DNA from 2 places in the Mycobacterium sp. IDUB_39 genome. Region 1 is predicted to be linked to the other one. Evidence: riboswitches for the same ligand, from Rfam matches in the RefSeq annotation. Region 1 holds a riboswitch; the other holds the start of a gene.
The links. A riboswitch is a leader RNA that binds a small molecule or an ion and turns the genes downstream of it on or off. The one in region 1 is predicted to bind guanidine.
Positions count from the first base shown of each region.

Region 2: another riboswitch for guanidine. It lies ahead of ACZY0X_RS02780 (DMT family transporter); the one in region 1 lies ahead of ACZY0X_RS26110 (DMT family transporter).

Region 1 covers NZ_JBVAXF010000007.1:352,953-358,818, reverse strand. The annotation lists gene gcvT (glycine cleavage system aminomethyltransferase GcvT) at 1-986, shown strand, start outside; gene ACZY0X_RS26115 (branched-chain amino acid aminotransferase) at 1,009-2,115, shown strand; guanidine-III (ykkC-III) riboswitch at 2,123-2,186, shown strand; gene ACZY0X_RS26110 (DMT family transporter) at 2,199-2,516, shown strand; gene ACZY0X_RS26105 (adenosylcobinamide-GDP ribazoletransferase) at 2,521-3,246, opposite strand; gene cobT (nicotinate-nucleotide--dimethylbenzimidazole phosphoribosyltransferase) at 3,243-4,322, opposite strand; gene ACZY0X_RS26095 (bifunctional adenosylcobinamide kinase/adenosylcobinamide-phosphate guanylyltransferase) at 4,319-4,855, opposite strand; gene ACZY0X_RS26090 (DUF3043 domain-containing protein) at 4,861-5,547, opposite strand; gene ACZY0X_RS26085 (glycerate kinase family protein) at 5,652-5,866, shown strand, end outside.
Region 2 covers NZ_JBVAXF010000001.1:577,143-583,008, forward strand. The annotation lists gene ACZY0X_RS02765 (Dyp-type peroxidase) at 1-1,011, opposite strand, end outside; gene ACZY0X_RS02770 (hypothetical protein) at 1,008-1,568, opposite strand; gene ACZY0X_RS02775 (hypothetical protein) at 1,779-2,003, opposite strand; guanidine-III (ykkC-III) riboswitch at 2,278-2,342, shown strand; gene ACZY0X_RS02780 (DMT family transporter) at 2,354-2,671, shown strand; gene ACZY0X_RS02785 (DoxX family protein) at 2,696-3,055, opposite strand; gene ACZY0X_RS02790 (TetR/AcrR family transcriptional regulator) at 3,147-3,719, opposite strand; gene ACZY0X_RS02795 (pyridoxamine 5'-phosphate oxidase family protein) at 3,783-4,268, opposite strand; gene ACZY0X_RS02800 (hypothetical protein) at 4,298-4,540, opposite strand; gene ACZY0X_RS02805 (TetR/AcrR family transcriptional regulator) at 4,583-5,176, opposite strand; gene ACZY0X_RS02810 (oxygenase MpaB family protein) at 5,163-5,866, opposite strand, start outside.

The sequences.
Region 1 (5,866 bases):
CCGAGCACAACGCGACCCGTAACGCCGTCGGCCTCTTCGACGTCAGCCATCTCGGCAAGGCGCTGGTCGTCGGCAAGGGGGCCGCCGCCTACGTCAACTCCGCATTCACCAACGACCTGAACCGAATCGGTGCGGGCAAGGCGCAGTACACGTTGTGCTGCAACGAATCCGGTGGCGTTATCGACGATCTGATCGCCTATTACGTGTCCGATGACGAGGTGTTCCTGGTGCCCAACGCGGCCAACACCGCCGCCGTCGTGGCAGCGCTGAAGGACAAGGCGCCGGCCGGGCTGACCATCACTGACCAGCACCGATCCCATGCGGTGCTGGCGGTTCAGGGCCCCAAGTCCGCTGAGGTGGTCGGCGCGCTTGGCCTGCCCACCGATATGGACTACATGGCCTACGCCGACGCCGAGTTCGACGGGGTGGCAGTGCGGGTGTGCCGCACCGGTTACACCGGCGAGCACGGTTACGAACTCCTCCCGGAGTGGGACCGGGCCGGTGTCGTGTTCGACGCGCTGGTCTCTGCGGTGACGTCCGCGGGTGGTGAACTCGCCGGCCTCGGCGCCCGCGACACACTGCGAACCGAGATGGGCTACCCGCTGCACGGTCACGAGCTGTCGCTGGAGATATCGCCAGTACAGGCGCGATGCGGCTGGGCGATCGGCTGGAAGAAGCCGGCGTTCTGGGGGCGCGACGCCCTGCTCGCCGAGAAGGAGGCGGGACCGCGGCGAGTGCTGCGCGGACTGCGGGCCCTCGGGCGTGGGGTGCTACGCGCCGATATGACCGTGCTCGACGGCGACAGGACCGTCGGGGTGACGACGTCGGGGACATTCTCTCCAACACTCAAACTCGGTATCGCGCTGGCGCTCATCGACACCGACGCCGGGGTCGCCGACGGCCAGACGGTGGCGGTTGACGTCCGTGGGAAACGGCTCGAATGCGAGGTCGTCGCACCACCCTTCGTGGAGGCGAAAACTCGATAGTGGTGGGTTATACAATTCCGGTATGACCGACGGCCCTCTCGAGTTCTCGCTTGCCCGAAATACGAATCCGGCAAGTGACGAGGTGCGCGCCGACATCCTCTCCGATCCCGGTTTCGGTCGGTTCCACACCGATCACATGGTGTCGATCGACTACACCGCGGGACGCGGCTGGCATGACGCCAAGGTGGTGCCGTACGGCCCCATCGAGCTGGACCCGTCGGCGATCGTCCTGCACTACGCGCAGGAGGTCTTCGAGGGACTCAAGGCCTACCGCTGGGCCGACGGATCGATCGTGTCGTTCCGGCCCGACGCCAACGCCGCCCGGCTGCGCCGCTCGGCGCGCCGGCTGGCCATTCCCGAGCTGCCCGACGAGGTGTTCCTGGAGTCGCTGCGCCAGCTGATCGCCGTCGACGACGACTGGGTGCCCGCGGCCGGGGGCGAGGCGTCGCTGTACCTGCGGCCGTTCATCTTCGCCACCGAGCCCGGCCTCGGCGTGCGGCCCGCCACCGAGTACCGCTACATGGTGATTGGCTCACCGGCCGGCGCCTACTTCAAGGGCGGCATCAAGCCGGTGTCGGTCTGGCTGTCGACCGAGTACGTGCGGGCCAGCCCCGGCGGCACCGGCGCGGCGAAGTTCGGCGGCAACTACGCGGCGTCGCTGCTGGCGCAGGCCGAGGCCGCCGAACAGGGCTGCGATCAGGTCGTGTGGCTCGATGCCATCGAACGCCGCTACGTCGAGGAGATGGGCGGGATGAACCTGTTCTTCGTCTTCGGCAGCGGTGGCTCGGCCCGGCTGGTGACACCCGAGCTAAGCGGCTCGTTGCTCCCCGGTATCACCCGGGACTCGTTGCTGCAGTTGGCAACCGACGCCGGGTACGCCGTCGAGGAGCGCAAGATCGATGTCGAGGAGTGGCGGAAGAAGGCGTCCGCCGGCGAGATCACCGAGGTGTTCGCCTGTGGCACCGCCGCCGTCATCACCCCGGTCTCGCACGTCAAGTCCGGCGACGGCGAGTTCACCATCGCCGATGGCCAGCCGGGTGAGGTCACGATGGCCCTGCGCGACACACTCACCGGCATTCAGCGTGGGACGTTCGCTGACACCCACGAATGGATGACCCGTCTCGGCTAGGTAGAATGGGGTGTCCTCATCGGACACCGGACGAGCGGCACCGTACCCGGCCAGCGACAAGACGGCGCGTGGAGAGGTGTGTCATGTCTTGGATCATTCTGGTCGTCTCGGGTGCCTTCGAAGCCGTGTGGGCAGTGGCCTTGGGCAAGTCGGAGGGCTTCACCAGGCTCGCGCCGTCGCTGGTGTTCTTCCCGGCGCTCGTCGTATCGATGGGCGGGCTGGCCTACGCCATGCGCGAACTGCCGACCGCGACGAGCTACGTCATCTGGGTGGGCATCGGCGCGACGCTGACCGCGGTCTACTCGTTCGCCACAGGTGACGAGTCGGTGTCGGTGGCCAAGGTCGTTCTCATCGGGGTGATCGTCGCGGCCGCGATCGGGCTCAAGGTGCTGCACGGCTGACGTGTCAGCCGATCGCCATCCCCAGCGCCGCAACGGTCGTCGTCACCTCGAGGGCCGCACCCAGCACGTCCCCGGTGATCCCACCGAACCGGCGCACGCAGTGCGCGACGAGTGCCGCGGCCAGAGCGAGCGCCACCAGCACGGCGACCGGGCCCTGCCATGGCCGAGGGGTGGCGAACACGGCCGCCGCGGTGACCAGGGCGACCCAGGCCGTCACCACCCACCACGGTTGGGTGCCTGCGACACTAGAACCCGACGCGCTGCCAGGTGCGGCGGGCACTGAGCGTCGGCAGGCCAGTACCACCGCCACCCGGCCGGCGGTCACCGCCACCACGATCGCGAGCAGCCCCGATACGGAGAACGTGAGGCCCTGCACCACGATCACCACGGTGACCGCTGCGACCGCGAACGGTCCGGCCGGTCCGTCGCGCATCACGGCGAGCGCACGGTCCGGCGGGCCGTAGCAGCCCAGCCCGTCCGCCGTGTCGGCGAGACCGTCGATGTGCAGACCGCGGGTGATGATCAGCAGCGCAGCCACAGCCAGCACGCCCGTCAGCGGGTTGCCCTCGTCGAACCCCCTGGCCGCGGCCCACGTCACGCCCGCCGCCAGGGCGCCGAGTGCGATGCCCACCACCGGCAGAACGGTGAGCCCACCCCGGCCGAACGGTCGGCGCGTGCGAACCGGCAGCACCGTGGCGAACGCGAGTGCCGACGTGAGCGAACCGATCACGGCGCGGGGTCGGCCACGCGGTCGGTCACGTGGGCCTCGCCGAACGTGGCCATCGATGCCAGAGTCGCCACCGCGGCCCGCAGCACGGGCAGGGCCACGGTCGCACCGGTGCCCTCGCCGAGGCGCATCCCGAGGTCGACGATCGGATCCAGACCCAGCCGCTGCAGCGCGAGGACGTGCGCGGGCTCGGTGGACCGGTGACCGGCCTGCCACCACTGCCGCGCCCCCGGCGCCATGCGGTCCGCGGCGAGGGCGGCCGCGGTCACCACGACACCGTCGAGCAGAAGCGGGGTGCGGCGGATCGCCGCCTGCGCACAGAAGCCCGCCATCGCGGCAAGGTCGGCGCCACCGCAGATTCGAAGCAGGGCAACCGGATCGGTGTATGACGACCGTGCACGGTAGAGCGCGTCGCGGACGGCTGCGGTCTTGCGCGCCCAGCCGGCGTCGTCGATGCCGGTTCCGCGACCGACCACGACGACCGGTTCGGTGTCGGTCAGGGCCGCGATCAACGCCGTTGCGGCCGTGGTGTTCCCGATTCCCATGTCGCCGGCGATCAGAAGGTCGGCGCCGCCGTCGACCTCTTCGTCTGCGATGTCGCGGCCGGCCTGAATTGCCGCGATGACCTCATCGACGGACAGCGCGTCCTCGACGGCGACATTGCCGCTGCCACGCCGAATTCGGTGCGCTCCGATCGATGCCGACAGCGGCGCCTCGGTGTCGACGGCGATGTCCACGACCCGCACGCCGGCACCGGCGACCTCGGCCAGCACGTTGACAGCAGCGCCGCCCGCGGCGAAGTTCGCCACCATCTGCGCGGTCACCTCGGACGGGAACGCCGAGACGCCCGCGGCGGTGACGCCGTGATCGCCGGCGAACACCACCACGCGGGCCCTGTCGAACTGGTGCGGCGGGCACTGGCCCTGGCACGCCGACACCCACACCGAGAGATCCTCGAGGCGGCCGAGTGCACCGGGCGGCTTGGTGAGTGTGTCCTGACGGGCACGCGCCGCGGCCTCGGCCTCCGTGTCCGGTGCGATGACGGTGGGGAAGTCGGGGGTGGCTGGGGTGTCGGTCATGTTGGCTCCTTCACGGTGACCGCTTGACCGGCGACGACAAGCACGACGCGTTCACACCGCTGAGCCAGGCGCTGGTTCAGGGTTCCCAGCGCGTCGGTGAACAGGCGGCCCGACTCCGTCGCGGACACCACGGTGAGACCGACCTCGGGGCTGACCAGCGCCAGTGGGGCCGCGAAACCGTCGACGGCGTCGAGGAGATCGTCCACGTCACCGGTGATCGCATCCTGGCCACCAGTCCACGCGTCGCGGCGGTCCAGCGCGGCGACCAGCCAGCCGCCCATATCGTCGACGAGCGTCGCAGTGGTGGAATCGGCGCGCAGATGTGCTGCGACGTCCGGGCTTTCGACGGTCGACCAGTGCGACGGACGACGCTGCCGATGCGCTGCCACGCGAACGGACCAGTCCGCATCGTCGGAATCGCTGCCACCGGTGGCCAGATACCGCACGCCGCCCTCGGTGGACGCCTGCGCGATCGCCGACTCGGCCCACGCCGACTTGCCCGAACGGATACCGCCGAGCACGAGAACCCGCACTGCGGTCAGGCGATCTTGTCGCCGCGGTTGACCTGAGGGCGCGGCGCCCGCATGCGACGCAGCTGCGAGGCACGGCTGGCAGCGTAGAAGCCGAGCTTCCAACCGCTCTCGATGTTGTCCGGGAACTTGGCGTTGACCAGCTTGTTGACCCGGCGGCCAACGAAGATGCCGTCGATCATCATGATCAGCACCAACACGAGCATCGCCGGCGACAGCAGGCGCTGCACCTCGACGGACGGAACGGCCAGCATCACGAAGATCAGTCCGAGCGCGGCGGGCATGAACAGGCCGAGCACGTTGCGGCGCGCATCCACGATGTCGCGGGCGTAGCGGCGCACCGGACCCTTGTCGCGGGGAAGCAGATAGCCCTCTTCGCCGGACATCATCTTGGCGCGGCGCTCGGTCATCTCGGCACGCCGTGCCGACTTGTCGGCGCGGCGCTCCTCCTTGGACAACTTGGGGCCGCCCAGCTCCTTGCGACGCTTCCGGGCCTCGGCGGAGGTCATCGGAGCAGGTGCCACAGGTCCGCGCTTGCGGGCGGCATCGCTGCGCTTCGGGGTGGGCCGGCCCTTGGGGGCCGTCGTCCGCACGTCCTGAGCGGTGTTCTGATCGACCGACTGATCGATGGATTCGTCGGCCGAAACCGACTCCTCGGGTTGGGAGGTTTCCTTCTTGCGGCCCAGCAGTTTCACGGCACCCAGATTACGTCAGCCGTGAGAGCTCCCGTCATCCCGCCGGTCGGAGCCGGTTATCGCCTGAAATGCACCCGAACAGGTGGAGACCTAGGCTGCTGTGAATGACGGGCCCCCAGCTGCGTGTGCTCATCGCACCCGACTGCTTCGGCGACACCCTCACCGCCGTCGATGCGGCCGAGGCGATCGCGGCAGGCTGGGGTTCGGCCCGCGGATCCGATCACCTCACCCTGGCGCCCCAGTCCGACGGCGGTCCCGGTTTCGTCGCCGTGCTGGCCAGCAGACTCGGCGAGCTGCGCACCACACGGGTGAGCGGTCC
Region 2 (5,866 bases), on a different contig from region 1:
TCCGTAGGTGCCGCTGCGCCGAATCAGCCTGCGCCGATTCGGATTCGGATCGGTATCGCGCGGGTTGAGCCGGCGGGCATGGGCGCCGAGCGGGCAGGCGTAGCCGTGCGGATCCATCTCGCCGTAGTCGAAATCGTTGTTACGCATCGGATCCGCGCCCAGCTCCGGATCGTCGTGTTCGGGTGCCAGTACCAGCGGTGCACCGCTGCGCCAACGGCCCATGAATTTGGCGGCCAGTAGCTCCTCACTCTCGTCGCCCTCGGCGTTCTGCCTCAGGTGGTCGCGGAAGACCCCGACATGTTCCTCCAGCCGGCGGTACGCCAGGTAGCTGCCGTTGCGCGAAAGCACCTCTGGTGTGGGCTGATCCGCGACGATTCCCTCCTCGTCCGGATAGCCGAGGATGAACTCGCCCGGTTCGAGCGCCCCGCCCGAGCCGGGTATCAGCACCTCCCCGGAACCCTTCATCTGCGGTTGAGACACCGGATCGCGGTACCCGAAGTGATCGTGGTCGTACTCGAACGGCGCGGTGGCGGCCAGATCCAGATGTGACAGTGACCGCACGCCGGGGCAGCGGGCCAGCAGGGCATCGTGTTCGCCGACGCACCGCACGCGTTCCTCCTCGTCCCGGGCGAACAGAATGACGATGGCGTGCAGATCGTCATCCGCGAGCCCGCCGACCCAGTGTTCGGGTGCGGCAGCACCGGTGTCCCCGAGGATGTCGGCCCGGGACGCCATCCCCTCCCGGAACTCGTCGGGGAACGTCGCCAGCGACTCGTCATCCAGCCCCAGGGCGCGCAGTCCGGTCCAGGTGAAGGCCAGGTTGACCCACCGCTTGAAGACGTTGACCGTCTCGCGGACATCGGTGGCCGACTGCACGAGCGGAACCATCTCGGCCAACCAGGCTCGCCCCGCTTCGGGGGTCTCGAACGACAGGAACTCATACCGACCGGTCAGGTGGGGCGTCCCGGTCAGCATGATGTGCTGGATATCGTCGAATTCGAGATCGGTCATTGCATCTGGTCCAACATGTCGGAGAACGCGGACTTGAGCCGCAACGCCTTCTTGACCTCCTCAGACGTGACGTACGGGTACTCGCCATACTCCAGGAAGCTGGGCACCTGGTGGTCGCGAACGAACATGATGAAGGCCTCGGGATTGGTCTTCCAGTCCTCCGGGAAGCCCTCCAGGTGGGTGAACGCCGTCGTGATCCCGGTCGAGCTGAACAGCTTGACGGCATCCTCGGTGTACTTGTCGAAGTCGGTGTCGAAGATCCCCTGGTACTGGAAGTGCAGACCGGATCCGACGTCGAACAGCTGCCAGCGCAGGTAGTGCAGCTTCAGTGGGGCGAGCACGTCAGGTTGCGCGGCGACTGCCGCCTCGAGCTGCTTGCCGTAGTCGCGGATTGCCTGCCCATGGCCTTCGAGCACTTTGGCGATGATGTTGAAGCCATAACATGCGGGCGTGCGGGGATAGACGGGGCCGTACCGCCCCCGCTTGAGTTCGAAATAGCCTTCCTCCGGGATCGCCATCGCGGCCGGCCGCGACCAGACAGCGTCATTTTCCGTCATTGCCGCACCATTCAGATCTCTGCTGTGACTCATGGCAACGACGCTAGGCCCGGAAAACTCCCACGTCGTCCCCCAGATGAGGGGAAATCTGACGACGCGCGGACTGCGGTTCTGGCATGCGAAAGCGGGCTAGCGTCGGCGTGTGATCATTCTGATCGCTGTTCAGAGGGCCTCGAGCGGGACTATCGCGTACTGCGGGACGGCAGTTGTTCAGATTTCGCAGAGACCCGCCAGCTCCTCATGGAGCCCTTGTAGCGCGGTGTGGTCATCTGCGTTCCCGGTGTGCGGACTGGAGAACCATTGGGTGTACTCAGCGATCTCCGCCAAACACCATTCGAGCACGAACAATTCGACCAGCCTGCTGTCGACGTCAAGCCGATCGGCACCGGCCGGCTCGACGGGGTCAACCAGGTCACGTTCACGCGGCGCGACCATCAATGACTCACGCTGAGCACTCCCGAGCCGCAGCCACTCTCGCCAGCCAATCCCGACTGGTCGGATCACTTCAGCACCCAATGATGGTTGGTGACAACGCGAGAGTCGCCGCAACCCTGAGGGCGCTGGCACCCACCTACGACCAACTGCGCACCGAACTTGAGGCGGATGGTCCCCTGCAGCACTGATATCGCACTGCAACAACGGCATTCATCGGCGGGCTGGCGTGGTTGCCAAAGTCACACCTGGCCGAGGCTCAGACGTTGCTATGCTCGGATGGTCATCACATGACACCGGACGAGCCACACCGTACCCGGCCAGCGACAAGACGGTTGTGTTGGAGGTGTGTGATGTCCTGGCTCATTCTCTTGGCGTCGGGTGTTCTGGAAGCAGTCTGGGCGACGGCACTGGGCAGGTCCGAGGGCTTCACCAGGCTCGGACCATCCGTGGTTTTCGGTGTGGCCCTGTTCTTTTCGATGGGCGGGCTGGCGATCGCGATGCGTGATCTGCCGGTGGGTACCAGCTACGCGATATGGGTTGGCATCGGCGCGGTGCTGACCGTCGCATACGCGATGCTGACCGGCAGCGAGACGGCATCACTGGTCAAGGTGCTGTTGATGCTTGGCGTGGTCGCGTGTGTCACGGGCCTGAAGATGGTGGGCCACTGAGGCTCCGGACACCGATCGCAGGCCTCACAGGACGAAGCAGTAGAGCGCTGTGGCGACGCAGACGAGCAGCATTCCCGTCGCGTTGACGAATAGTTTGGAACTGAAGTCCCGGGCGATGATGTGCGCGGCGATGGCGCACACGAAGTACACGACAAGCGCCGCGCACGTCACTGCTCCGAGATAGGGAATCCACAGGCCCGCAATGAGCCCCGCTGTCGCGGCGAACTTGACCGGCGACAGCAGCCACCAGTGGCGCCGCGGCAACTTGACACCCTCCAAGCACCCGACGATGTACGGAACCGGCTTGATGCACATGATCCCGTCCACCAACTGGACGAGGGCCAGCGCGATGATCGGCCATTGCGGATCGGGTAGCGCAGTCATGGAACCGCCCTTTCACTCATCAACCAAAACAAACCATACCGTACAGTCTGTTTTGACTGAAGCCAAGGGGCTTGGAGACGGCACTACCCCGTCACTGGGGGATTTCAGGGACCAGTGGCAGCAGGATGTCGTAAACCCGCTGGAGTTCGTCGGGCGCAATCGGCGGCACGATGGCCGCGGCCCCGATGGCCATCAGGTAGGGCAGCAGCGCCGCCACCCGCGCCTCGTCATTGTCGGCGACGGCGGGCCGCCAGACGCGCTGCAACACAGCGAGGCGAGCCTTGTCGATACGCCCCTGCACAGCCCGGACCTCGGGATCCCAGGTCGACCACGCGCGCACGGCAACCTCGAGTTCAGGCTGGTAGATGCCACCCTCGGCCGGTGCGACGAGGTGTGTCAGCCGGGCCAGGACCGCACGGGCATCCGCTGGCGGGTCGACCTCGTCGACGGCTCGCTCCAGTGCGTCGATGGAGATCGCCTCGAAGTGTGCGAGCAACTCCCGCTTGTAGGCGTCCGCGCCGTCGAAGTGGTGATGGAAGGAACCCTTCGAGAGCTTGAGCCGCGCCGCAATTCGGTCGATGCGCACCCCGGCCGCGCCCTCAGCCGCCAGGACACTCAGTCCGGCGTCGAGCCACTTGTTCCTACTGTCGTTCCGGTTGACCATACCGCTCCTCCGCCTGCCTTCATGGCGTACTGTACGGTACGGTTTGCTGCCGCCGGCCCTGCGTCAGGCCTCGTGCCACAACAGCGGCGCGCCCTGACCCTTCGTCATCACCGTGCCCGCCATCACCCGCAGCCGGTATGGATGCAGCCTCAGCACCGCGAACTCCTCCGACGTCGGGCCATCGCTCCACATCGGGATGATGCGCGGGTCGTAGCCGACGGGTTCGGGAGCGTTGGCGAACTTGTCCCACACCGCTTTACACGTCTCATCGTCGACGTAGAACTGGGCCGTGCACTCCGCACTGCAGGTGTCGTGGCTAGTCGTCCAGTAGCTCAGCGACACCTCGGGGTGGGCGTGTAGGTGCGCGTGCTTGAGCGGTGTCGGCACGGTGGCGATCCAGCCCACCAGATCGGTGCCGTCCCACTCCCAGATCGGGTGCAGAATTCGGCTGCGGGGCCTGCCGTCGCGGTCGACCGTCGCCACCGAGGCCCACACGATGGAGTGGGCCATATCGACGAAGGCGGGTGCGATCTGTTGCAGTGGCGTCACACCGACCCACCTTAGTTGCGCCAGCAGGCCTAGGAGTCGTCCTGTGCGCCGCCTTTTTCCACGTCGCCGTACTTGGGGTTACCGTCGTCGTCGACCCATTCGTTGACCGCGGTACCCGCGACCGTGCCACCGCTTCCGGGCAGCGTGATGGTGGGGCGCTGATCGTCGTAGGCGTCCATCATCTTCTTGGCCCGGTCATGGTGCTCTTCGGTGACTTCAGGCTTCTCTGTGATGCGCTGGTCTTCGTTGGCCGCACGCTCGTCATTGGACATATCCCTGGCTGCCCGAATGTGCGGGACACGAAACAGGGCGAGCTAGACCGGTACCGCTCGGAGCGCCGCGGGCAGGCTCGGCAGGAAGTGCCGGGTGGCGTACGCGCGGATGTCCTCGGCCGCCTCGAGCGGCTGCGCACTGGGCAGCAGCAGCAACGACGCCGCATACCGCAGGATGGTGTCGGCCAAGTCGTCGACGACGTCGGGACCGATACGATCGGCGAAGCCCGGCGGGAAGATCACCCGCAGCGCCTCGCCCATCCGCTCGATCGCGGCGGGCCAGTGCCGGTGGGCCAGCTCGAGCACCAGCGCGGGTTCATCGGTGATCATCTGGTTGAGCACCCGATGGCGGCGGAACGCCAGGATCGACCATGTGAACGCCTCGACGTAGTAGCTGGTCCGCGGCTTTGCGCGGTTCAACTCGTCGGCGATATCAGCGAACAGTGCCACATTCTCGCGTTCGACCACCGCGCCGACCAGTTCGTCACGGTTGGCGAAGCGCCGGTAGATCGTGGTGCGACTGACTCCTGCCCGTCGCGCGACGTCATCGAGTGCGACGCGGCGGTAGCCGTGCCGTTCGAACTCGGCGAGCGCAGCATCGAGGATTGCCTCGGTGGACGCGTCAGACCCGGCCATAGCCCTCTTGCGCGAACTTGTTGTAGCGCACCGTCATAGGTAGACGATCCCACAACCAGTTCACCGGTTGTGACCGCCATAGCGCCGCGAACCCCTGATACGCCTTCTCCTTGCGGTCACTCCAGGGCAGCCCGAGCATGTCCCGGGCGCGCGGCGGCATACCGCCGGTGGTGATGAAGGCGGCCGCCGGGTTGAACAGCGGCGACACCAGCCGCCACGTCAGCTCGGAGACACCCTTCGGCCGCGGGAATCCCTTGGTGACATAGCCGACGCCGTACTTCGCCGTCTGGTGGGGCACCAGGATCTCGTCCATCATCCGGTCCCAGTACCTCTCGAAGTCGGCATAGGTTGCCGGCATCGGCCGGTCGCTGACGCCGTAGCGGCGGTACCAGGTCTTGGACTCGAGGTAGATCTGTTCCCTCTCGGCCTCGGTGAGACGTTTGACGAAGGTGTCCGCGAAGTACAGGACCTGCTCGACGAACGTCGCGTGCGCCCAGAAGTAGGTCTCCGGATCCAGGGCGTGATACCGCTCGACGGACCCATCCGGGCCGGCGGGCATATCGCCCTTGATATCGCGGTGGAAGTCGCGCACCCGCATGCCCTCGTTGGCGTCGTCGCTGCCGTAGACGGTCCGGTAGATCGGCGGGAGCGAGCGCTTGATCCGCGCGGCGGTGTCGGAGAAGAACACCG